DNA from 2 places in the Lacticaseibacillus rhamnosus genome. Region 1 is predicted to be linked to the other one. Evidence: riboswitches for the same ligand, from Rfam matches in the RefSeq annotation. Region 1 holds a riboswitch; the other holds the start of a gene.
What was found. A riboswitch is a leader RNA that binds a small molecule or an ion and turns the genes downstream of it on or off. The one in region 1 is predicted to bind thiamine pyrophosphate.
Positions count from the first base shown of each region.

Region 1 (12,564 bases):
CGGACCAAAGCCAAATTTAATCAGGCCGTGTTTGACTTCCGGGTGCGCTAACAAATAACGAGCGGTCGCAACTGCCCCGGCAATTCCGGCCTTATCATCAACGCCCAGTAAGGTAGTGCCGTCGCTGGTGATTAAGGTCTGACCAAAATATTGCTTCAACGCGGGGAACTGTTCAACTGTGAGACTCAAGCCATTTGCAAAGTTGATCGGTTTGCCATCGTAATGCGGATGGACTTGTGGCTGCACATTCTCGGCGTTGTAATCAGCCGTATCCAAATGCGCGATGATGCCGAAGCTTTTGACCGGTTTATCAGTGTTGGCCGGCAAGGTGGCGGTGACAAAGCCATTTTCCTGGTTTAAGCCAACGTCTTGGAGTCCGAGTTCTTGCAGCTGGGTCACTAATAACTTGGCCAGTTCGGTTTGGCCAGGCGTTGATGGGGTGGTGTCGCGTCCCGGATAAGACCGGGTGTTGATTTTGGCATAGCGAATGAAATCTGTTTGGATTTGGTTCAAATCAAGTTCAATTGTCAATGAGAATCCCTGCCTTTTTGATGAGAAAAATATTAATATTCCATTGCAATTAGTGTGAGACTGGCTTAGTATTTTGTCAATAGCACACTAAGGAAATTATTGGAGGGGCGCATATGAAAATATCCAAAAAATGGACGCTGGTGTTGCCGGTTGCTGCTGTACTGCTTCTGGCCGCCGGATGTTCGTCAAGTAGCAGCAGTGGCAAGTCGAGCACCAACCAAACGCTTAATTGGTCGGAAACCTCGTCAATCGTCACTAACGATCCATCGCAATCAACTGACACGGTATCGTTTCAGACGATGACCAACACGCAGGAAGGTATTTATCGGTTAACGGATAAAGGCCAAAAGCCACAGTTGGCCTTGGCGAAGAAAGTGACGACCAGTCAAGATGGTATGACTTATCACGTCACGTTGCGTAATGCTAAGTGGAGCAATGGCGATCCGATTACGGCGCAGGATTTTGTCTATAGTTGGCAGCGCACGGTTGATCCTAAGACCAAAGCCACTGATGCCTTTTATTTTGCTCCGGTTAAAAATGCCAATGCGATCATTAAAGGTACGAAACCGGCCAGTGATCTGGGCATCAAAGCCACAGACAAACATCACCTGACCATCACGTTGGAAAATCCAACTGCTTACTTCAAGAAGTTGCTAGCCTTCCCGCTGTATTATCCGCAAAATCAAAAAGTGGTTGAAAAATATGGCAAGAAATTTGGTACCTCGGCAACCACCCAGGTTTATAGTGGGCCGTTCAAGCTGACCAAATGGAACGGGACGGGTGATAGCTGGACGTTGGTTAAGAACCCACAGTATTGGGACAAAAAACATGTGAAGCTTGCTAAGATTAATGAAACCGTCATTAAAGATGTTCAAACCGGCATGAATCTGTATCAGACGAAGAAACTGGATTCGATCGTGCTGACCGGTGAACAGGCGGCCGCGCATCTGAATGATAAAGACGCGGTTAATCGCATTTCCTCCAATATGACCCGCGTGGACTTGAATCAAAAACAAGTACCAGCCTTCAAAAATGTCAAAGTGCGCCAAGCCTTTTCAATGATGATTAATCGTGCGGCGCTGACAAAGAAGGTTCTGAAAGATGGCTCCAAGCCGGCCCTGGGTTTTGTTCCAATTGGATTGCATACGAACCAGAAAACCGGTGCCGACTTTGCCAAAACCACGCAGGTGAAAAGTGCGGTTGCTTACGACAAGGCAAAAGCCAAGAAACTGTTTGAAGCAGGGATGAAAGAAGCCGGTCAAAGCCAGCTCAACTTGACCCTGTTAGCAGATGATGCAGATGTTTCCAAGCAGGTAGCCGAATACTTGCAAGGCGCGTTTGAAGATTTGCCAAATGTCAAAGTGACAATTAAGAGCATCCCCAAGGCCCAGCGCCTGCAAGCGATGATGTCAGGCAACTACGATATGGTCGTCACCGGCTGGCAATCCATCTTTGCGGACGCGTACAACTTCTTGGATGTGTGGATCAGCAATTCCAGCTACAACACATCCGGTTACAAAGATGCCAAACTGGATCAGCTGCTGAGTGAAACGGAAACCAAGTACGGCAATGAACCCCAGAAACGCTGGACCATGTTGCAGGATGCCGAAAAGATCTTGATGAAAGACCAAGGTACGCTGCCGCTATATCAAGCCAACAATTTGGAGCTATTGCGCTCAAGTGTCAAAGGTGTATCGTTTAATCCTAACGGGACACCATATGACTTTAAAACTGCATACATTCAATAATATTGGGATAACAAAAAAAGCCCGCCATGCTAGTGACACGGAATTTAACCGTGAAGCATGACGGGCTTTTTGCATTCATTGACAAAATTATTTCAAGATGGAGTGACTCACAATATAAAAAGCTTCCTGACTAGCTTGATGATGCTTGGCCTTTTCCGGGAACCCCTCATCGAATTTGCGTGCGTCCGCGGGGTCATAAGTCATGGCGGGGCTTTCATGATAGAACCACTTCTGCCCGGCTAGCGTTTGCGGCTGCAACTCTTTGACTAACATCGCGGTTGGCTGGGTATTGTCTGCCGCCCAAACGTTGAATTTTTGACAGCTTTGAAAGCCACGAGCGACATAATTATCAGGATCGCCAAAAATGACAATCGCGCCATAGCCAAGGTCGGCTGCTTGCTGCATGGATGCGTCGATTAGTTGCTTTCCGAACCCGCGTCGCTGATAAGCTGGCGTGATACTGACCGGACCAAATGTCACAATAGGCTTCTCCAAACCCGTTGCGGTCACCAATTTACTCTTGGTGTACATGATGTTGCCAATAATCTGTCCGTCCAGCGTTATGACAAGATCCAGTTCAGGAATGAAGTCAGCGTGATCGCGTAAAATATGGGCGATATAATGTTCATCGGCCCCAGGCACATAAAGATTCCAGAAAGCATTGCGATGAATGGTTTCAACTGTCCGATAATCGGATGGCTGTTCAGTACGAATGGTGATGTTTGTGGTCAAGATTAATTCTCCTAAGAAAGGTTGCAATTCGGGACTACTTTTATTTCGAATAAAATTTTTTATAGGAAAATTTATTCAGAAAAAAGTAATTATAAAAGTATGGGAAAAGCTCGGAAATAAGGCACTTACATAAAGTGCGAAATAAAAACCGAAACTGCCGTTATCTTACGCATCCCCGGCAAGATAACGGCTAATCTGATAAGCTGATGCCAGCAGATAAGGATAATGAGCGGTGGTACCTGAGTCAGAAAGTAGGTGGTGTGTATGGGCAAATTGTCGATAACCCACACATTGATGAGAAAGGTGCACCTGTTTGTCAGTGATCGATGTTGTAACAGCGATCACGGCCTGCGTTTGTTCGTTAGTAGTCTTGGTCATTGGGGTAACCCAGTTGATCAAGGCGACGACCAAGCTGCTTCATGCAGTAAACGAACTCATGCAGGCGCTCGAATTATTTCGAGAAAAATAGGCAAACTAAAAGCCGCAATTCCTTCGCTGGGATGCCGCGGCTTTTAGTTGCCTAATCCTAGTTACCATCGTTCATTAGATGGGTCTGCAAGGGCAAATGCCCGGCCGTCGTGCTTGAACGCGGCGGCTTTTTGCTTGCTTTAAGTATAGCATGGCGTCTCAGGATATTTCTAGTCAGACGACTAAAAAATATGTTGGGTGATTGGTTGAGGCAATACGCGAACTCATGCAGGCACTCGAACTATTTCGAGAAAAATAGGCAAACTAAAAGCCGCAATTCCTTCCACGGGATACGGCGGCTTTTAGTTGTCTAATCCCAAGTGCCATCGTTCATTAGATGGGTCTGCAAGGGCGAATGCCCGGCCGTCGTGCTCCAACGCGACGGCTTTTTGCTTGCCGTAAGTATAGCATGGCAGCTCAGAATATTTCTAGTCAGACAGTTGTAAAATTTCAAAAGATGATTTCTAAGTGAACGTCCGATACATTTGATAGATGAAAGATAACTCATGTTTCATTCAAATCCGTTTCCTGACATGGCAATTATTCAGTTTCAGACTGCGAAAGCCCTTTAACGTAGCCTTCTGCCTGCATTCGGTACATTTCGGCATAGGCTGCATTCGTTTGCATCAGCACTTGATGGGGCGCAAAGCCAACAACCTTGCCGGCCTTAAGGAATAACACTTTGTCTGCCATCGTGACGGAAGAAAGCCGATGGGTGACAAAAAGAACGGTTTTATTTTGACTTAGCTCGGCAAAATGTTGATAAATTTCAAACTCACTGCGCGGATCAATTGCAGCGGTTGGTTCATCCAGGATCGCAGGTGGGCATGGTCGTCATTTAAGAAAGCCCGGGCAATGGCAATCTTTTGCCACTGGCCACCAGAGATTTCAATGCCATCTTCATATTGCTTGCCAAAGTGCGTTTGTAAGTTAATCTGCTGGTTTGAAAAGTTATCCCATGCACTGGCTTTTTTCAGTGCCAATTCAACATTCTGCGCGTTAAAGTTTGGCAGATCGGCAATACCCACGCTTTCCAGCAGTGACAAGTTGAACTTGGAATAATCTTGAAAGACAACGCGAATTTGGTGGCGATAAGCATCAACGTTTAATTGCTCTATCGGCGTACCGTCAATTAAAATCTGACCCGAAGAAACATCGTATAGGCGTAATAAGAGCTTAACCAGCGTGGACTTACCAGAGCCGTTTTCGCCCACAACCGCCACAGTTGTACCGGGATCAAGCTTAAAATTGACGTGTTGTAAAACGGTTTTGTGATTCGTTTCAGGGTAAGCAAAAGAAACATCGCGAAATTCAATTGCAAATGGTTTGTCTGGCAAAGCTGCGGCATTTTGGGGTGTGGTTAAGGCGTCTTTCTTGTTCAAAAATTGATAATACTTCTGCATAAATAACAACGTATCATACAACAGGCTTGAGCTTTCGACTAAACTTCCCAGACTTTGGGACAACGAAACGACGGTCACTGCAAATGTGAGTAAGGAAGCCACAGGATAGTTGCCATTTTGAATGCCAACGATGACTAAATACAGTGAAGCAACCAGCGCCACTCCGTTGATGAAGGCATAGACACCTGAAATACGCATTTGCTTCAGACGGACTTGACTGAGGCGACGGTGAATTTGCTGGAATGTATGCTGATACTTCTTGATAAAAAAATCAAAGGCATTAAAAATCCGAACTTCCTTGGCATCCGTATTCGCCAGTAACGTTTTGGCTTAGTATTGCATTTTACGGGATTGCGGGCTTCTGTCCACCATCGTTTCAAAGGCGTCTTGTTGGATCTTATAGGTGAAAATTGCTTGCGGAATAATCGGTAATAAAACCAACAAGATCACAACAAAATTAAACTGTGACAATAGGACGATGTATGACACGATTGATAAGGTTCCCCGCAGAAGGTCTAGGCCGAAAACGATCAAGTTGACCGGCCGCCAGCTGGCTTGGGACCGAATAAACTCCAGCTCGTCATAATAGGTCGCTGTTTCAAATGTTGCGATGCCTTTGAGCTTTTTGGCGTGCGCCATCAAGGCAAGATTGATATGTGCGACAAGTTGGTCTGTCAGTAAGCCTTGCGTTAACGTGACAACCGGCCCGGCAATACCCAAGGCGATCACCGAGACACTCCAAACGACAGCTGGTGCGAGCGGTGAATCGTGGTGACTTAATGCAGTCAAAAGCGCCTGAGAACCGGCAATCGTTGCTGCAGGTAGAACGGACTGAATTGGCACCAGAATGAAAAGAATGGTTGCGTACAAGGGTGACGCTTTAAAGAACTCACGCAAACTCTTCCAGTATAAATTTAGAAAATTGACTAAGGTTTTAACCATGTTTGCATCTTCTTATCGTTTTCTAATATTTAGGATGATTATAGCATGTGCTGGCATGCGGAATACAGTTAAGTTGATCGTGTTCGTTGCTAAAGCAGTGTCAGCAAAGTCTTAATTTAGCGGAAGTGATCCTTCAACAGGGATGGCCGCTATTACCGCTACAATTCAGCTGAATCGATCTTGAATGACAGACGATGATGACGATAATTGATGTTTTAAATATTAATATCGGAATTCATTTTTAAACAAGCTAATACTAATTGATGTCCATCACTTTATAAATTTTATTCTATTATATAAATGTTTTTGGATATTATTAGTGATACAAAACGTCAATAATATTTCTTTTTAAGGATAAAATACTTGACGTCATTAAATTTTAGTGTACTATTCATTATAAAATTGCAAATTGTTTATCTAACAGCCGCTAGATGTATAGGGATCGAGTATGCACCGTGAGTTTGAATGATGACTTTCTTTACAATGAGCGTCAATACTCACAAGCTGATTCATAAAGCCGGGCTGACTCGTTAGATATTACAGCTTCGGCGTGGAGAAAATGGGGATGTTTGCATGCTAGCAAAATTAAGAACGTTAAATCTTTTATCAGTATTTTTGGCAGCAAAGGGGACGCTGCTGATTTGCTGCGCCTTGTACTTTTGTTTTTTACTATTTTCAACTTTGACAAGTACGTTTCTAATTCCCGCTAACGATCTTTTGGGGGATATTTCGTCAATTTCTAAGGGCGAGTTGTGGCGGATTGTGACAAGTTCGGTTTACTTTTCGGATTGGGAGCCACTCATAAAGACGGTGCTTGCAATTCTGATGATTGGTCCGTTTATTGAATGGAAGATTGGCAGCCGTGCGTTTGTGATCAGTTTCTTTGCGGCCAGTTGGATCGGAGCCGGGCTTATTTGCTTTGGCTTTAATGGCATTATTCAGTCAACTGTTGGCCTGAATACATATATTGACGCATTTTATGGCGCAACCTTGGCAGTCTATGCCCTGTTTCCGTTAGCCGGATTGGTATTTGCCATTAAAAGCCCGCCGTTTTCTCTGCTGACAAAGCTCGTTACGACCGGAGCATTTCTAGGTGACTTGATTCTGGTGTTTTGGGCTAATGCGAATAGGTCAGATCCTGCAATCGTTGTTCGAATTGGCCAGTTGTGCGGTGTACTGGGCGGAATTGTTTGCGCGCTCGGCATTTTTACTTTGAAAAATTTGAAGCAACGTCACTTCTTTTTGGCAAAGTCGAATAACTGAGCTTCTCACGGACGGATTGACACAAACAATTTTGAAAAATGGGGTGGGCTTATGCTGGCGAAGTTGCGAAGAGTGAATCTGCTATCGGTGTTTCTAGCAGCTAAGGGAACATGCTTCATCTGTGGTATTTTGGTATTATGTTATTTCCCCAGTTTACAATTCAAGTGCAACACCCTGACGACTAGACCATAAAGGCCATGAAGACCTATTCTTGTTAGTGCTAGCTAAACAAGAAAGCAGGAATCTTCATGACCCACTCTCAGACTAACACCCACAAGCATTACCAACAACTCAGTTTTAGCGACCGTGCTACAATTCAGGCCCTTCAGGCTGCTGGTGACACCGCGACCGTGATTGCACAGAAGCTTCATCGCAGTAAAGCGACAATCTCACGAGAAATCACGCGTGGATCTGTAACTCAGCTCGACTCGAAGCGTCACTCGCATCAAGTCTATCTTGCGGAAACTGCCCAAGCCATGCACGACCGTAAACGCGATAGAACCGGTCACTACGCCTTTCTTAAGACCGGCCGTGCGTTCTTCAAGGCTCTCGCCAGGGAGCTTACTCGTAAGCCGCGCGTACACAGCGTTGATAGCTTCGTACACTTCTATCGCGACCAGGGCAAGGCTTGCCCTTCAACGACAACTGTGTATCGCTACATCGACGCCGGGCTGCTTGAGCTAGACAACATGACACTTCCCAAGAAGCTCCGACGCCGCATCAAAGGCTATAAGAACGCCCACAAGCGCAAGAATAAGAAGATATACGGCGACTCAATCGAGTTGCGTCCTGCGGCCGTGAATGACCGCACAGGCGTGGGACATTGGGAAGGCGACTTGGTCAAAGGTATTCGCTTAGCTGATGAGCCAGCATTAATGACGCTCACAGAACGGTACAGCCGGACTGAGATCATCGTCAAGATTCCTGACTATCATGCGGGCACCTGCCTTAAAGCCTTGCAGGACACGATCGACGACTACGGGGCCAAGGAATTTGAGAGTATCACTTTTGACAATGGTTCCGAGTTTGCCAAGTTATCAGAGATTGTTGGAACCCAGATTTACTTCGCACATCCGTACTCGCCTTGGGAGCGTGGCACAAACGAGAACGCCAATGGACTGCTTAGGGAATTCTTCCCGAAAGGGAAGTCTCTCAGAGCAGTTACCCTGGTTGAAATTCAAGCAGTCCAATCCGCACTGAACCATCGTCCCAGACGTATTCTGAACTATCTTCGCCCATGCGATTACTACCGATGCATGGCGTAACAGCCTAGACCACTATCAAGAATTCGTTATCATCGTTGCACTTGACTTGAAAATTGAGGGTATTATGTTATTTGCTCTTTTATGTATTGCTTAACGTTTATCTAATTCCCTCGGGTGACTTTTTGGGCAATATTCCCGCAGTTTTAAGAGGAGAATTATGGCGGGTGGTGACGAGCAGCGTTTTTCATTATGATTGGGAAAATCACCTATTGCCCAATATGTTCGCCATTATAATTTTAGGACCGTTTATTGAATGGAAACTTGGTAAGGCTGCGTTCGTCATTAGCTTCTTTATCTGCAGTTGGGCAGGGGAGTTGCTGTTTTGCTTTGGATTTGGAGGATTTATTCAATCACACCTAGGAATTGGCAGCTATGTTGAGCGGTTTAATGGTGTTTCGATGTCGGTATACGGATTATTTCCATTAGCAGTTTTGGCACTTGTAACTAGTAAACCTGCCTTTTCACCGTTGACAAAAGTTGTTGCATTTGGCGTAATTCTTTACGTTTTCACAACCGGATACTGGCCTTATCAAGAACTATCAGACACGAGAATCTATGAGCAGATTGGGCATTCGTGCGGTTTTCTTGTTGGCATTGGATGTGTCTTGGTGATTTTGATACAAAGGAATCGGAAGAAACGATTGACGCATTTGTGCGAGCCAATTGAGGCGCTCCGTGGTGATTAGGCTTAGAAATTGACAGCGTCTAGTCACGGTTGATTTCCAAGTGCTAGCGGTTTCAAATAAAACATGCTATACTGCCTTTACAATCGAATAGAAACATTTGGGGTGCTGAAAAGCTGAGATAATACCCATGGAACCTGATGCAGTTAGTACTGCCGCAGGGAAATGTCGCTAAGATCAATCGTTTTATGACGATGCTTATTTGTGATTTCATGGACCCCGCCAGTGTTTGGTGTCGGGTCCTTTTTCTTTGAGTTGACCTGTTCGCTAACCGATTGGCGGGAGAAGTTGATGGAGATTCACACATAAACATGGTTATGACTGATTGTGACTGCTTAGGCCCCCGTCTGTCTTTTGTTCGAAGAAAGAGGGGCTTTTTTGATGGATAAATGGTCTTTGCGTGACGTGGTCTTGTTGGCGTTTTTAGCCTTCTTGTTTGGTGGTGTCTTCATGGGTGCCGATGCAATTTATGCCGTGTTGGCGGCGGCTTTGACACCACTGGGCTATGCACCTTTTGCTAACGAGATTCTGTTTGGTATGTGGGTGATGGCTGCACCGATGACGACCATGCTGTTGCGGAAGAAAGGGAGTTCAATTCTTGGTGAGTGTCTGGCTGCGTTGGCCGAAATGCTTTATGGCTCTTATTTTGGCCCTGCCGTTTTGCTATCCGGTTTTGTTCAGGGACTAGGTAGCGAGGCCGGATTTATTGTGACGCGATACCGGCGCTATGACACGGTGAGCTTGCTTTTGGCGGCAGTGGGCACCACCTTGTTTAGTTTCACTTATGAATACTTCAAGCTGGGTTATGGCGCGTACAGCTTCGGCATGATCTTAGGCTTGGTCACGGTACGTTTATTGTCCGTTATTTTCTTTGGCGTCGTTTTGGTGCAGTTGGTCATGAAGCTTTACGAGCAAGCAGCCGGTGTCAAGCGACTTGCTGGCAGGTAAAAGCCAATGGGAATTAGGTTGAAAGATTTGCAGTTCCACCGGGAAACGCCGTTGTTTGATCACCTGAGTTTTGAGTTTGCGACAGGTGCGTTAACGGTCCTGACAGGTGATAGCGGTAGTGGCAAATCCACATTGCTCAATTTAATCGCCGGGTTTGCGCCGATGACCTATTCCGGCACGATTTTGCTTGATAATCATGATCTCAGTGGAGCCAGTATGCAGGTAAAAGCGCAGCAGGTCGGGATGTTGTTCCAAAATCCTGATCAACAATTTACCATGCGGACGTTAAGCGGCGAACTTGCCTTTGCGTTGGAGAATCTCGGCTTGTCTGCAACAGCCATGATCCAAAGAAGTAAGCAGGCCGTGGCGCTGGGCGATACGCAAGCGTTGTTAAATCGTGACTTGCAGACACTTTCCGGTGGTGAAAAGCAGCGGGCAGCATTAACCGTTTTGCTAGCGATGAATCCGCCCATTTTATTGCTGGATGAACCGTTTGCCAGTATTGATCCGGTCAGTCGCCAGCAGTTGATTACCAAGTTAGGGCGATTGCGCGATGCTGGCAAAACGATTGTGATTGCGGATCATGATTTGCGTGATTACGCCGGAGTAGCCGATGCGCTAGTTGCTTTGAAAGACGGCCAGCTGACCAGGCTGCCACTCACAACTTTGACCACGATTCCCACCCAGTTTGACTTAACTCAAGCCAATGCAGCCACCGTTTCGTTGCTACGATTTGACCAAGTTGTCTGCGCCCGGAATCACCAAATTTTGGTGCAGGCTCCGACATGGCAGTTTAATACCGGTATCACGACTTTGACAGGCGCTAATGGTAGCGGCAAGTCAACCTTGCTGCGGGCAATGGTGCAGTTGCATCCGTATCGCGGCCGGATGTTTCTCGACAGCCGCCGATTACGCCGCACTAAAAAACTGTACCGGACGATGACATTGGCGGTACAGGATGCCGGCAAGCAGTTTGTCACATTGACTCCCGCCGATGAACTTGCATTTGGGCCAGCCTTGACGCCAAAAGTACGCAAACGCCAGGCAGCTGCCCTTGCCTATTTGGGATTGACAGAAAAACAAACCGGCAGCCTGTATCACCTGAGCGAAGGCCAGAAAAAAATGGTGCAGCTGATCGCAATGTTAAGTCTGGAGCGAACTTTTTTGCTGTTGGATGAACCGTTTAGCGGATTAGATGAACGTGCCTGTGCTTTTTTTGCCGCGTGGATCAAGGAAAAAGCAGCTAAGCAGGCGTTTTTGATTGTGACGCACCGACTGGCTCCGCTAGCTGGCATCAGTCACCAGCATGTGGCACTTGCCGATCACCGGTTACACATTCTACAGGAGTGACATGATGCCAGTAAAAAAGACCAATGCAGTAAATCTGAGTTTATTTATTCTGCTGCTGACACTTGAAATATCTTTTAGCCATGCGGTGAGCCTTAATGTGGCGTTGATCGGACTGGCAAGCGGTTTTTTAATATGGCGGCGGGCGTTTAAAAGTCTCGTCGTTTTGGCCTTGTTACCGTTGATCCCGGCTGCCAGCACGTATTGGGCAATTACCCTGCATGGTACGGATACGACTTACGCTTTGCTGCTGTGGGTTCGCACCTATGCTTTCACCGCGTTAGGGTTGGTGTTTCTTATCGGGGTTGACTTAGAGACCTTGCTGTTATGGCTGGAGCAGCATAAATTATCCCCTAATTTTGTTTACGGATTACTGGTTGTGATTCACGCCTTGCCGCAGATCATGCATGAAGTGGCTGCTATTCGTGAGGCGAGTCTGTTACGTGGCCAAAAGTTGCACGCGTGGTCGCCGATGATTTATGTGAAGGTGATTTTTGTTGCTATGTCGTGGCAGGACCAGTACGTCAAAGCCATGTATGCCCATGGTTATACCGAAGGAGCAACGCGAACGGTTCACCAAACCATCCGTAGTTCATGGCGCGGCTTGATCGCCATGGTGGGGGGCTTTGTCCTTTTGAATCTAATTGCCCGTTAGTTTGAGGATCAAAAAGACGTGGTCGTGCGATGTTTAAGCGATTGTGCAGCGGCCGACACCGCCCGCGACAGACTAACGCGAGCTATAACAAAATCATTAATGAAGGAGTGCTTATGAAATTTTCCAAAATTGCCCGGCAACAAGTTGTGCCGTACTGGGAAGGCAGTTTTTCCCATCCGTTTTTGACTGAATTGCAAGCCGGGACGCTTGATCCGGCCATTTTCCGCTATTATCTCATTCAAGATGCGTATTATTTAAAACATTTTAGCCGGTTGTATGCGTTAATCGCCCAGCAGGCTCAGGAATCAGACCTGAAAGCTTATGCAGCGCAATCCGCCGCGGGACTGACAGAAGGCGAGTTGGCGGTGCGGCGGGACTTTTTTGACACGCTGATGATCACCGATGCAGAAGTGGCAGCAACTGCCATTGCGCCGACCGCCTACCATTATGTATCGCATATGTATCGCCAATTAGTTGCCGGAACGCCGCACGTGGCCATCGCGGGGATGTTGCCGTGTCCGTGGTTATATCAAGAAGTCGGGCAATATCTAGCCCAGCGCCAATCACCGGTGCCAATTT
Region 1 covers NZ_LR134331.1:356,749-369,312, forward strand. Annotated here, with positions in the region: gene pepT (peptidase T) at 1-531, opposite strand, end outside; gene EL173_RS01760 (peptide ABC transporter substrate-binding protein) at 645-2,279, shown strand; gene EL173_RS01765 (GNAT family N-acetyltransferase) at 2,367-3,011, opposite strand; gene EL173_RS15055 (hypothetical protein) at 3,177-3,389, opposite strand; gene EL173_RS15255 (ABC transporter ATP-binding protein) at 4,020-4,160, opposite strand; gene EL173_RS15260 (ATP-binding cassette domain-containing protein) at 4,223-5,080, opposite strand; gene EL173_RS15265 (hypothetical protein) at 5,213-5,824, opposite strand; gene EL173_RS01775 (rhomboid family intramembrane serine protease) at 6,398-7,087, shown strand; partial or broken gene EL173_RS15270 (rhomboid family intramembrane serine protease) at 7,139-7,231, shown strand; gene EL173_RS01785 (IS30 family transposase) at 7,336-8,352, shown strand; partial or broken gene EL173_RS01790 (rhomboid family intramembrane serine protease) at 8,412-9,038, shown strand; TPP riboswitch at 9,127-9,216, shown strand; gene EL173_RS01795 (ECF transporter S component) at 9,417-9,983, shown strand; gene EL173_RS01800 (ABC transporter ATP-binding protein) at 9,990-11,333, shown strand; gene EL173_RS01805 (energy-coupling factor transporter transmembrane component T) at 11,338-11,985, shown strand; gene tenA (thiaminase II) at 12,099-12,564, shown strand, end outside.

Region 2 (12,564 bases), 1.5 Mb from region 1:
TGGACGAAAAGATGAGTAGTTCCCGTAACCTGCTTGTTGAAGACGTTCACGGCGATCCGCTATTCTTATTTGAAAATCAATATGCAGAGCGCTGGTTTGCTGACAAGTATCCGGATGTCAAGTTAACGGCGAAACTATAATCAAAAGCAGGCATCAAAAAAGCGGCCATTTACGGTCGCTTTTTTGATGCCTGTGCTTCCGGACTGACCGGCCAACAGGACTTGGAGTACTAGTAAGTGAAAATCTTATCGGTATGAGGATCAACAGCCGACCTCACCTAAAAAGTTATCTGATAATGACAGCGGCTTATTCTGCCTGGCGCTCAAGCTTGGGAACCGTGACCTCTGCTAGGTGGTGTCCCATAATTGGCGTTACATCACCGATTGATTTCTTTAGCAAGCGATCTAACGTGAAGGCAATTTCTTCACGCTGGATGTTGCGGCGTTCATTGGTGAATAATAGCTCAATATGCGAAGGGGCCTCTGTATAAACAACTGTGGTTTGACCGAGTGAAAAGACTTTGACGAGTCGGGCATCGGTACCGCTCAGCTGCTGGTTTACCAAATTTCTGAAGCTGTTGGTTACGTTAATTAATCGCATGGTCATGCCCTCCATTTCTCTCCCTACTGGTTTTATTATAAAACAGTTTAAGAAAAAATAATATTATTGACATCGTGATGACTGGACGGAATGGATACAACTACGCTCGTTGAGGTCCACTAACTTTAGCTTTCTAGGCGTATATTCAGTAAGCAAAAGCGCTGATCGCTGCTGCACTGACAAGAAAAGAGCGTGAACTTTTTATTTTGATAGTTGATCCTGGAAGCTGCGGAATAAAAAAACCGGTTCAAGCAATTTATGCTTGAACCGATTTAGTGCGAGCCTCATTTACGACCACGATAACCAATTGGTCGCACTGAGAACGTTTCAATCTTCAACAATCGGATTATTTCTTGGCTGTTTTTGAAGAGGCTTCTGCCTTGGCTGGTTCGCCAACTGTGATTTCTCCGTTGCTGATCCTTGCTTCAAGTTCCTTGGCATTAGGATGGTCGAGGTAAAAGTCAGCCACACGGTCTTCAATCTGTTCCTGGATAACCCGACGCAATGGCCGTGCCCCCATGGATGGATTGTAACCCAGAGTGACAAGCTTTTCCTTGACGGGATCGGTGACATGAATCGTTAATCCCTGACTCTTGAGATTGTTGTTAGTGTCATTAATCATCAGTGACACAATCTTCAATAGGTCGTCTTTAGAAAGCGGCTTGAATTCAACAATGTCATCAAAGCGATTCAGGAATTCTGGTTTGAAGTAGTTACCCAGCTGATCCAGCACACTGTGGGTTTTACCGCTTAACGTTGCACCAAAGCCTACGTTAGCTTCCGCATCAGTTGATCCGGCGTTAGAAGTCATGATGATGATAGTATCTTTGAAGGAAACAGTTCGACCTTGTGAATCGGTTAGGCGGCCGTCATCCAGAATCTGCAGGAACATGTTCATGACATCCGGGTGGGCTTTTTCGATTTCATCAAGCAGAATCAAACTGTATGGATTGCGCCGAACTTTTTCAGTTAGCTGGCCGGCTTCTTCATAGCCGACATAGCCTGGCGGTGACCCGATGAGCTTAGAGACGCTGAACTTCTCCATGTATTCCGACATATCAAACCGAATCATGGCATCTTCAGAACCGAATAGTTCTTTCGCGAGCTGTTTTGCCAGTTCCGTTTTGCCGACACCGGTTGGTCCGACAAAGAGGAATGAGCCAATTGGTCGCCCGGTCTTATTGAAGCCGATGCGATTGCGCCGAATTGCTCGAGCAACTTTATCAACTGCTTCATTTTGACCAATGACGTGTTGCTCAAGGTCACTGGCGAGATTCTTCAGTTGCGCCTGTTCCTGAGCTTTGAGTTCACCGACTGGAATGTTTGTCTTTTCTTCAACAATTTTTTCCATGTCTTTTTCGGTAACTGTTGGGATTTCATTATCTGGCAGGTTGGATTGCTTTTTGGCCATGTCTTCTAACTTGGTGACCTGATCACGATAGAAGGCGGCTTTTTCATAGTCTTCCTGCTTGAGTGCGGCTTGCTTTTGCTTTTCGGCATCAGCAATCTTAGCTTTAATGGTCTCAGGATCCACGGTTGCAATTGTCAGGTTCTTGCGTGAACCGGCTTCGTCTAACAAGTCAATGGCTTTATCAGGGAGGAAGCGATCCTGAATGTAACGATTGCTGAGGGTTGCCGCAGCTTCAATCGCACCTTCCGTGTATTTCACATGGTGGAAGTCTTGATAGCGCGGTTGCAGACCCTTCAGAATTTTAATGGTTTCATCAACGCTAGGCTCTTCAACCATCACTGGCTGAAGGCGCCGAGCAAGGGCAGAATCTTTTTCAATCTGACGGTATTCGTTGCTGGTCGTTGCCCCGACTAGTTGTAATTCGCCACGAGCCAATGCGGGTTTCAAGACGTTGCCGGCGTCCATCCCGCCTTCAGCATTACCGGCACCCACAATTTCGTGGATTTCATCAATAAATAGGATAATATTCTTATTTTGCTTCAGTTCGTCAATCAGTTGTTGCATGCGCTGCTCGAATTGACCGCGAATGCCTGTGCCTTGAACGAGTGAAACGACATCAAGGCGAATTACATGGCGATCCTGCAACTTGGCTGGAACGTCACCATTAGCAATCTTTAAGGCCAGTCCCTCAACAACCGCGGTTTTGCCGACCCCGGCTTCACCGATTAAAACTGGATTATTCTTGGTCCGGCGATTCAGAATTTCAATCACGCGTGAAATTTCCTTATCACGACCGATGACTGGATCAATTTGACCTTTGCGTGCCTGTTCAGTGAGATCAACACCAAACTGACCTAACAAGCCTTTACCGCCGTTGCCATTGCGGCCATTGTTGCCGTTGCCGCCGCGTCCTGCCTGGGTAGGCGGAACCTGTGCGTTTGGCTGTTGCGGTTGATCCATTCCCTGATTCATCGCACGGAAAATATCATCTAAGCTTCCAAACCCAAATGGATCGGATGCGTTGGTTGGATTCATATTTCCTCCTGCTTGTTTCTTGAGTAATTGATAACAGTTCTGGCAAAGATTGATTTCTTGCCGAGTACCATTAACAACGGTTGAAAGATGAATAGTGGCTGGATTCTTATGACAGTTTTCACATAACATTTTGTCACAACCTTCCTGTCTAATTAGGTGCCACATAACGGTCAAAAAGGTTTGACCTTTCTTGACCTATGGCAATAGTATACACCCTCATTACCAGAATGCAAGCACTCTAACCGCAAGAGTGCTAAAAAGATGCAAAAATTTCAGTGATATCAGGCCTTAGCGCTTTTTCAATGCCTACTTTTATGCTACCCTTATGAAGTGAGGTGAGGCAAATAGATGACTCAGGATTATGTCGCTTTAATGGATGAGTTAAAGACTGGTCAGCGTGACAAGATCACGGTGACGCCGGAAACGTTTATGGCGTTTCGGTCGGCATGGACAAACTATCCCGATCGTGAAGAGATTGTGGGGATGGCCAAACGCGATGGTGTCATCGAGTACCATTACCGGTCGGTCGATTCCCGCTAAGTAAGTGCCAAATCTCATGTGGCGCTTGTGATAGGCTGAAAAAAATGGTAAGGTTTACATGAATTGTTTTGGGTACGAGTACGCACACAAACTATTCGGAAAAACACTAGAAAAATCTAGTTAATACGAAGGAGCAGATCAGTCATGGAAAAACGCGAATTTAACATTATTGCAGAAACCGGGATTCACGCACGTCCGGCAACCTTGTTGGTACAAGCAGCTAGCAAGTTCAACTCAGATATCAACTTGGAATATAAAGGTAAGAGCGTTAACTTGAAGTCCATCATGGGTGTTATGAGTTTGGGCGTTGGTCAAGGTGCCGATGTTACAATCTCTGCTGAAGGCGCTGACGAAGCCGATGCAATCGCTGCAATTACGGACACAATGAAAAAGGAAGGCTTGGCTGAATAATGGCTGAACATTTGAAGGGAATCGCTGCTAGTGATGGGATCGCCACAGCGAAGGCCTATTTACTGGTTCAACCTGATTTATCATTTGACAAAAAGACGGTTGATGATCCTTCAAAGGAGATCGACCGGCTAAAGCAGGCACTTGATCAAAGTAATGATGAGTTAAAGGTTATTCGAGCAAAGGCCGCTGAATCGCTTGGCGAAGAAGAGGCACAAGTTTTTGATGCCCATATGATGATTTTGGCTGATCCTGACTTTACGGGTCAGATCGAGTCCAAGATCAAAGATGAAAAAGTCAATGCTGAACAGGCATTGAAAGAAATTTCTGAATTCTTCATTCAGACTTTTGAAGGCATGACGGATAATCCATATATGCAGGAACGTGCTGCCGATGTTCGCGATGTTACCAAACGGATCATGGCACATTTGTTAGGACGTACACTGCCGAATCCGGCATTAATTGACGAAGAAGTCATTATCGTGGCTCACGATTTGACGCCTTCTGATACTGCCCAATTGAACAAGAAATATGTTAAGGCCTTTGTCACTGACATCGGCGGACGGACAGCGCACAGTGCGATTATGGCACGGTCGCTGGAAATTCCAGCCGTTGTCGGTACGGACGATGTCACTAAGAAAGCGACCAACGGGGAAACGATCTCCGTCGATGGTTTGACTGGCGAAGTTGTCATTGATCCGACTGCTGATGAAGTTGCCAAATTCAAGCAGGCTGCTGAAGCATTTGCCAAGCAAAAAGCTGAATGGGCGCAGTTGAAGACAGCCAAATCGGTTACCGCTGATGGTAAGCACTTTGATGTTGCTGCTAATATCGGGACACCAAAAGATCTTGATGGGGTCTTGGCGAATGGCGCTGAAGGTATTGGTTTGTATCGGACTGAGTTCTTATACATGGATTCTGCTGAACTACCGACTGAAGACGATCAGTTTGAGGCCTACAAGAAGGTTCTTGAAACGATGAATCCAAAGCCGGTTGTTGTTCGCACCATGGATATTGGCGGGGATAAGCACTTGCCATATCTGCCATTACCGCAAGAACAGAACCCATTCTTGGGTTATCGTGCGATCCGGATCAGTCTTGATCGTCAGGATATTTTCCGGACTCAGCTGCGTGCGTTGTTGCGTGCGTCTGCTTTTGGTAACTTACGGATTATGTTCCCGATGATTGCGACGATTGCCGAGTTCAAACAGGCTAAGCAGATCTTTACTGAAGAAAAAGAAAAGCTGGTCAAGGATGGCGTGAAGGTTTCCGACAACATCCAACTTGGCATCATGATCGAAATTCCTGCTGCAGCTGTTTTGGCTGATCAGTTCGCCAAGTATGTTGACTTCTTCTCAATCGGTACCAACGATTTGATTCAATATTCGATGGCTGCTGATCGTGGGAACGAACATGTTTCATACTTGTATCAACCATATAACCCATCCATCTTGCGACTGGTTAAGCATGTTATTGACTCAGCGCATAAGGAAGGCAAATGGGCTGGTATGTGTGGTGAAGCAGCTGGCGATCCAATCATGGTTCCATTATTGCTTGGTATGGGACTTGATGAATATTCCATGTCTGCAACTTCTGTTCTTAAGGTTCGCAGCTTGATGAAGCGGCTTTCCACCGAGGACATGGCCAAGATGGCTGACGTTGCGTTGAATGAAAATATTTCAAACGACGAAAACGCTGATCTGGTTAAGAAGACTACCGGACAATAAAATGTATTGATTTAAAGAAGCTGTCAATCCTTTCTAGGGTTGACGCTTTTTTGTTTGGAATTGAAAAATTGGTTGTGATCTCTTGACGGAAGATGGGGCACAAGTCTGGATTGTGGCGTTCTGAAACGCGTTCGCCAGCCCAGAAACCTGCACATAAGGACCCTGAGCGCAATGATCAAAGTTCGGTCCTCACGCTCAAGGCCACTTATGCTCCGGTTTCTAACCGGGCTGGCTCACGCTCTGAAACGCGTTCGCCGGCGCAGAAGTCTGCGTGTAAGGACCTCAGTCGCAATGGCCAAGGCCCGGCCATCACGTCTGAGGCCACTTACACTCCGACTTCTAAGCGCGCCGGCTCACGCTCTTGTTGAAACGCGTTCGCCAGCCCAGAAACCTGCACATAAGGACCTTGAGCGCAATGGCCAAAGCCCGGCCATCACGCTCAAGGCCACTTATGCTCCGGTTTCTAACCGGGCTGGCTCACGCTCTGCAGATTTTTCAGAAAAGTGCTATGGTTATTATGTAAACTAAATGGTCGAGCTGCGATGCGGATCTTTGCTAGTAGGTATGGCGGTTCACCTAGTCGATGAGGGGGAATTGCATGTATTTGCAGAATCAAACAAAGACAGGCTTGCGTCAACGACACCATTCGTTGATGAGCGCACGTGTTCGTTTAAGGTTAGTTGCCCTGATTTCAACAATGGGTGGCCTTCTTTTTGGCTATGACACCGGCGTCATCAATGGTGCCTTGCCATTTATTTCCAGTGAACTTCACTTGGCTCCGGGTCAGCAAGGCTGGGTGACCAGCAGTTTGACACTTGGGGCAGCATTTGGTGCTGTTTTAGTGGGGCGTATTAGTGATCGTTATGGACGCAAACGGTTAATTGCTGGATTAGCCGGATTATTTTTTCTGGCAACGCTTGCTTCGTCAATGGCGCCAAGTGCTATTTGGCTGATTGGGGCAAGATTGATTCTAGGATTAGCGGTTGGTGGCGTTTCCGTGTTAGTGCCAAGTTTCTTAGCCGAAATTGCGCCAACAAGCCATCGCGGGCGGCTGGTGACCCAAAATGAATTGATGGTCGTCACCGGTCAGTTGCTTGCGTTCATCCTTAATGCCGTGTTAGGGACAAACTTTGGTGATATGCCTGGGATTTGGCGCTGGATGCTTGTGTTGGCGGTTATTCCTGCTATTGTCTTGGGAATCGGCATTTATTTTGTCCCGGAGTCGCCACGGTGGTTAGTCATGAAAGGGCGACAGGCAGCTGCAAAGGCGAGCTTGTCGGTTCTTCGTGCACCGCAAGAGGTTCCGCGAGAACTTGATCATTTGGAGCAAACCATTGCGGCCAGCGCGAAACACAAGAAAGTCCGGGTCACGGCGCTTAAGGTTAAGTGGATTCGGCGGCTAGTGCTAATCGGAATAGGATTGGGCGTGATTCAGCAGATTGCCGGGATCAATGTCATGATGTATTACGGTACCTCGATTTTGCAAATGACCGGATTTGGTCGTAATAGTGCCTTAATCACCAATATTGCCAATGGGGTAACTGCAGTTGCAGCAACCCTTGTCACCTTACAGTTGCTAAAGCATGTTCCGCGGCGTCCATTGCTGATCATCGGCTTAATCGGGACTAGTATTGCAATTACTGGCGTGACCTTCGCGAGCCGCTTACCTGCAGGCTCTTCATGGCGCGCATTTACAACCATCACCATGATGATGATTTTTCTAGCGTTCTTCCAAGGCGCTATTAGCCCGATGACGTGGTTGCTTCTATCCGAAATTTTTCCCGAGCAATTACGCGGTTTGGGAATGGGAACGGCGACATTTTTCCTGTGGCTCGCTAATTTTGCGGTCGGCGTTCTTTTCCCGATCGGCTTGGCAGGCATTGGTATGTTTTGGACTTTTGTTTGTTTCATTGGCACCAATCTCGTTTCTTTGCTGTTTGTCATTTTGTGTGTGCCGGAGACAGCAGGAAAATCTTTGGAGACACTTCATCGGGATGAAAAAATTCGTCTGAGTCGGTAGCTTTGAAGTTGAGCTGAAAATTTTTGGTGAGGTGTGCGGTGTGTTTTGATGGTGAGACCGGTTGCTTTGTGAATTTGGAAAATGCGTTTACCATAACGTGCTTCATGGCGCAGAAAGCTGGATGTATGGATCACACTGCAATGGTTAAGAGGAGGCCATCACGCTCAAAGCTGCTTATGCTCCGGTTTCTAAGCGCTCCAGTAAACGCTCATAAACGCGTTCGCCGGCGCAGAAGTCTGCGTGTAAGGACCTCAGCCGCAATGGCCAAAGCCCGGCCATCACGTCTGAGGCCGCTTATGCTCCGGTTTCTAAGCGCTCCAGTATACGCTCATAAACGCGTTCGCCAGCCCAGAAACCTGCACATAAGGACCTTGAGCGCAATGACCAAAACCCGGTCATCACGCTCAAGGCCACTTATGCTCCGGTTTCTAACCGGGCTGGCTCACGCTCTGTTCTGGACAAAATGTTTGCGCTTTTTATAAAGTCTGGTACGATGACAATGTATCAATTAATTAGATGAACCTTCACAAAGGGGAGCCATTGGCTGAGAGCGGGGAGACCCGGACCCTTCGAACCTGTTCGTTAGTGCGAGCGTAGGGATTTGTGAATGTCGGAAACGACCTTCTTTGTGAGTGGGGATTCACTGGGAGGCTTTTTTTATGCAACAACATAAGCGTCTGGTTGTGATTTTGGAAACAGCGATTATTGCGGCGTTTGCAATGGCGTTGACTTATATTCCGCATACAACCGGTGTTTCGGCGATTGAATTGAACTATGGGTTGATTCCGATCGCGGTTTTGGCGATGCGGCGCGGGGCAATTCCTGCAGCGTGGGCCGGGTTTGTATGGGGGATTCTTGATTTGATCCTCCGCGGCCTTAGTGGTGGCAGTGTTTTGAATCCGGTTCAAGGCTTTTTGGAATATCCAATTGCCTTTACGCTGGTTGGCTTGATGGGCTTGACTTTTGCATCATTTCAAAAGGCTGTCCGCGGCGGTGAGAAAGTAAAAGCTAGCGGCTATGCTTTTGCTGGCATTATTGTCGGAACCTTTGCTAAGTACTTCATTCATTTCATCGCTGGAGTTGTTTTTTGGGGCAGTTACGCACCAAAAGGCATGAATGTGTGGATTTATTCACTGATCGTCAACGGTGGATCGGCTTTGTTCAGCACCGTTTTGGCAATCGTGGTTGTTGGTATTTTACTCACGGTGGCACCACAACTGTTTATAGCAAAGGATGGTAAATCACTTTCCACTAAAGCAGCCTAAAACAATTAGTTTGTTAAGGCGCTGTCGGGGGATAAGTGTGCTCTCAAAATAAGTTAGCTTTAGAGATGAGATTGTCTCTAAGGCTATTTTTTTGCTTTAAAAAGCTGGAGTTCTCGACCAGGTTTGAGCAAAACACGAACATTAAAACGAATAATATGCGTTATAGTTCTATTTTAGTGTTGAATGTTGTTGCTTAACGTGCTATTCTCAAAACATCTTAAAGAAAGCAGGGGACGAGATGCAAAAAGTAGCCGTGGTCATGGGATCAAGTTCAGATTGGCCGACCATGCGACAAGTTGCCACACAGTTAGAGGCGCTTGATATTCCTTATGAAAAGCACGTGATATCAGCTCATCGGATGCCGGACCAGCTGGCGGCATTTGGCAAACATGCTGCTGATCAAGGTTTTGGCGTGATTATTGCGGGTGCAGGTGGTGCTGCCCATTTACCGGGAATGTTAGCGGCTAACACGCTGCTACCGGTCATTGGTGTTCCAATCAAAACACGAACATTAAATGGCGTTGACAGCTTGTTGTCGATTGTGCAAATGCCAGGAGGTGTGCCAGTTGGAACGATGGCAATAGGTGATGCCGGCGCTGTGAACGCTGCTTTGTACGCGGCATCAATCCTCGCTTTGCAAAGTCCTGAATTAAGTCAGCGGCTGGCGGCCTTCCGTCAGGCACAAACGCAACGGGCTGAAGAAAGTGAGGCCACACTTAATGATTGATGTGGTTACCTCACCTGCCACGATTGGGATTATCGGTGGCGGTCAGCTTGGACGTATGTTAACCCAAAGTGCCAAGACAATGGGCTATCGAGTTGGCATTTTGGAACCGACGCCGAATTCACCAGCCGGTCAGGTAGCAGACTTTCAAATCACGGCACCATACGACGATCAAGCGGCACTGACAAAGTTGGCTAAAGAATCGGACGTTTTAACCTATGAGTTTGAAAATGTTGATTTAGCAGCTTTGGAAGCAGTACGTGATTTAACCCGAATCCCTCAAGGAACAGCTATTCTTGCAACAACCCGCGATCGCATCAAGGAAAAAACATTCCTGCAGACGCATGGTGTACCGGTCACCCCCTTTGTGGCAGTCGATCGGCCTGAGGCGTTGACAGCGGCCATTGAGAAAATCGGCTTGCCAAGCATCTTAAAAACCACGACTGGCGGTTATGATGGTCATGGTCAGCAAGACATCAACACCATGGCTGATGTACCCGCAGCCGAGCAGTTGCTAGCCCACGGTCCCTGCATTTTGGAAAAACGCCAACAGTTTGACCGTGAAGCTTCGGTGATGATTACCCGCGATGGCCGCGATCAAGTACGGGTATTCCCGATTGTTGAAAATCGCCACAAGAACCACATCTTGCATCTCACACTAGCACCGGCACCTCATATCTCACCGGTTTTGGCTGAAAAGATTGATGATCTGGCGACTAAAATCGCACTTGGACTCGACTTACGCGGAGTTCTTGGGGTCGAACTCTTTCTCGAAGGTGACAATGTCGTTGCAAATGAATTGGCACCACGCCCACATAACTCCGGCCACTATTCGATTGAAGCTTGCAACTTTTCCCAGTTTGACGCTCACATTTTAAGTATCTGCGGACTACCGATTCCGCCGATTACCTTAAAGCAGCCAGCGGTGATGCGAAACCTGCTTGGCGATGATCTCACCCAAGCCAAGGCAAAATGGCCGCAACATCCAGAATGGCACATGCATGATTATGGAAAAGCCGAGATCCGTCCTGGCCGTAAAATGGGCCACATCACGGTGACCGATGCGCGCGATGTTATGGACATACTTAAACAAATGGAGGCAGCATGGTGAAAAAGACCACATTACTATATACCGGCAAGGCCAAGCAGGTTTTTGCAACAGATGATCCGGATGTTTTATGGATGACGTATACGAATCAGGCCACAGCATTAAACGGCGAGAAAAAGGCGCAGATTGCCCACAAAGGTGAATTGAATCGCGCCATCTCGACCTTGTTGTTTAAAGAATTGACGGCAGCCGGAATTCCTACGCATTATATTGATTCTCCCGATGCCACTACCATGATTGTTAAAAAGGCGACCATGCTGCCGTTAGAAGTTGTGGTGCGCAATTACGCGTCCGGACATTTTGTGACCAAGTTCAATGTCAAGCCGATGATGAAGCTTGATCCGCCAATTCATGAATATTATTACAAGTCGGATGAATTAGGCGATCCGTTCATGAACGAAGCCCAGATTTTTGCTTTACACGAAGCGACCCCGGAACAGCTCAAACAAGTTCGGGCTTTGACTGATCGCGTGAATGCTTATCTGACCAAGCGTTTTGATGAAGTCGGGATCACGTTGGTTGATTTTAAACTTGAATATGGCACGTTAACGGATGGCACTTTGGTCTTAGCCGATGAATTGTCACCGGATAACTTCCGTCTGGTTGATCAAAAGACCGGTGATTCGCTTGATAAAGATGTTTTCCGCCAAGCGCGCGGTCCCTTAACCCCTGTTTATGAAGAAGTGCTTGCCAGGTTACAAGAAAAAGGAGCGGCTCATGTTTAAAGCTAAAGTTTATGTGACGTACAAACCCTCTGTATTAGACCCAAAGGCAGAAGTTATCAAGACTGCTTTGACCCGCATGGATTATCACAATGTAGACGATGTGTTGTACGGCAAATATTTTGAATTAAAGCTGACCGGCACCAAAGAAGCGGTAGAAAAGCAAGTCGATACGATTTGCGATCAGTTGCTTGCCAATGTCAACATGGAAACTTATCGCTTTGAATTAGAACCCATTACGGAGGATGAGGCATGAAAGCGGCCGTTATTTCTTTTCCCGGATCTAATTGTGACTTGGATTTACAGTGGGCCGTTCAGACCATTGCCGGTGCTGAGTGCGAGCTGATCAAGCCGAGTCAAACCGATTTAAGTCGTTATGATGTGGTGATGGTGCCAGGTGGTTTTTCTTACGGTGACTATTTACGTAGCGGTGCGATTGCCCGGTTTTCGCCAGTGATGACGGCGTTGAAAGCTTTTGCCGAAGCAGGCGGCTATGTGTTGGGCATTTGTAATGGCTTTCAGATTCTGACCGAAGCGGGTCTGCTGCCGGGCGCTTTGCAATGGAATCGGGATTTGAATTTCATTTGCGAACCGGTGACGTTGCTTGTCGATCGCGCGGATACAGCATTTTCCAATCAATATCAGGTTGGTGAACAACTGACATTGCCGATTGCACATGGTGAAGGAAATTATTACGCCGATCCCAAGACGCTGGCAGCTTTGGAAGCCAATGGTCAGGTCGTTTTCCGGTATGCTGACAATCCCAATGGCAGTCTTCATGATATTGCCGGGGTGACGAACGAAGCCGGTAATGTTTTAGGCATGATGCCGCATCCGGAACGCGCCGTTGAAGCATTACTTGGCGGTACGGATGGCCTAGGCGTTTTCAAGTCATTGATGCAACAAACGAAAGGGGTCCATGTCCGTGACGCACGTTGAGATGAGTCCAGAAGCCATCGCTGAAAAGAAACCGTATTTGGCTTTGGGATTGACGGAAGATGAGT
Region 2 covers NZ_LR134331.1:1,810,099-1,822,662, reverse strand. Annotated here, with positions in the region: gene EL173_RS09295 (peptide chain release factor 3) at 1-140, shown strand, start outside; gene EL173_RS09290 (DUF1827 family protein) at 307-600, opposite strand; gene EL173_RS09285 (ATP-dependent Clp protease ATP-binding subunit) at 947-3,175, opposite strand; gene EL173_RS09280 (hypothetical protein) at 3,395-3,586, shown strand; gene EL173_RS09275 (phosphocarrier protein HPr) at 3,731-3,997, shown strand; gene ptsP (phosphoenolpyruvate--protein phosphotransferase) at 3,997-5,721, shown strand; gene EL173_RS09265 (sugar porter family MFS transporter) at 6,320-7,741, shown strand; TPP riboswitch at 8,262-8,359, shown strand; gene thiT (energy-coupled thiamine transporter ThiT) at 8,401-9,006, shown strand; gene purE (5-(carboxyamino)imidazole ribonucleotide mutase) at 9,245-9,733, shown strand; gene purK (5-(carboxyamino)imidazole ribonucleotide synthase) at 9,726-10,841, shown strand; gene purC (phosphoribosylaminoimidazolesuccinocarboxamide synthase) at 10,835-11,563, shown strand; gene purS (phosphoribosylformylglycinamidine synthase subunit PurS) at 11,556-11,816, shown strand; gene purQ (phosphoribosylformylglycinamidine synthase subunit PurQ) at 11,813-12,499, shown strand; gene purL (phosphoribosylformylglycinamidine synthase subunit PurL) at 12,486-12,564, shown strand, end outside.
Region 2: another riboswitch for thiamine pyrophosphate. It lies ahead of thiT (energy-coupled thiamine transporter ThiT); the one in region 1 lies ahead of EL173_RS01795 (ECF transporter S component).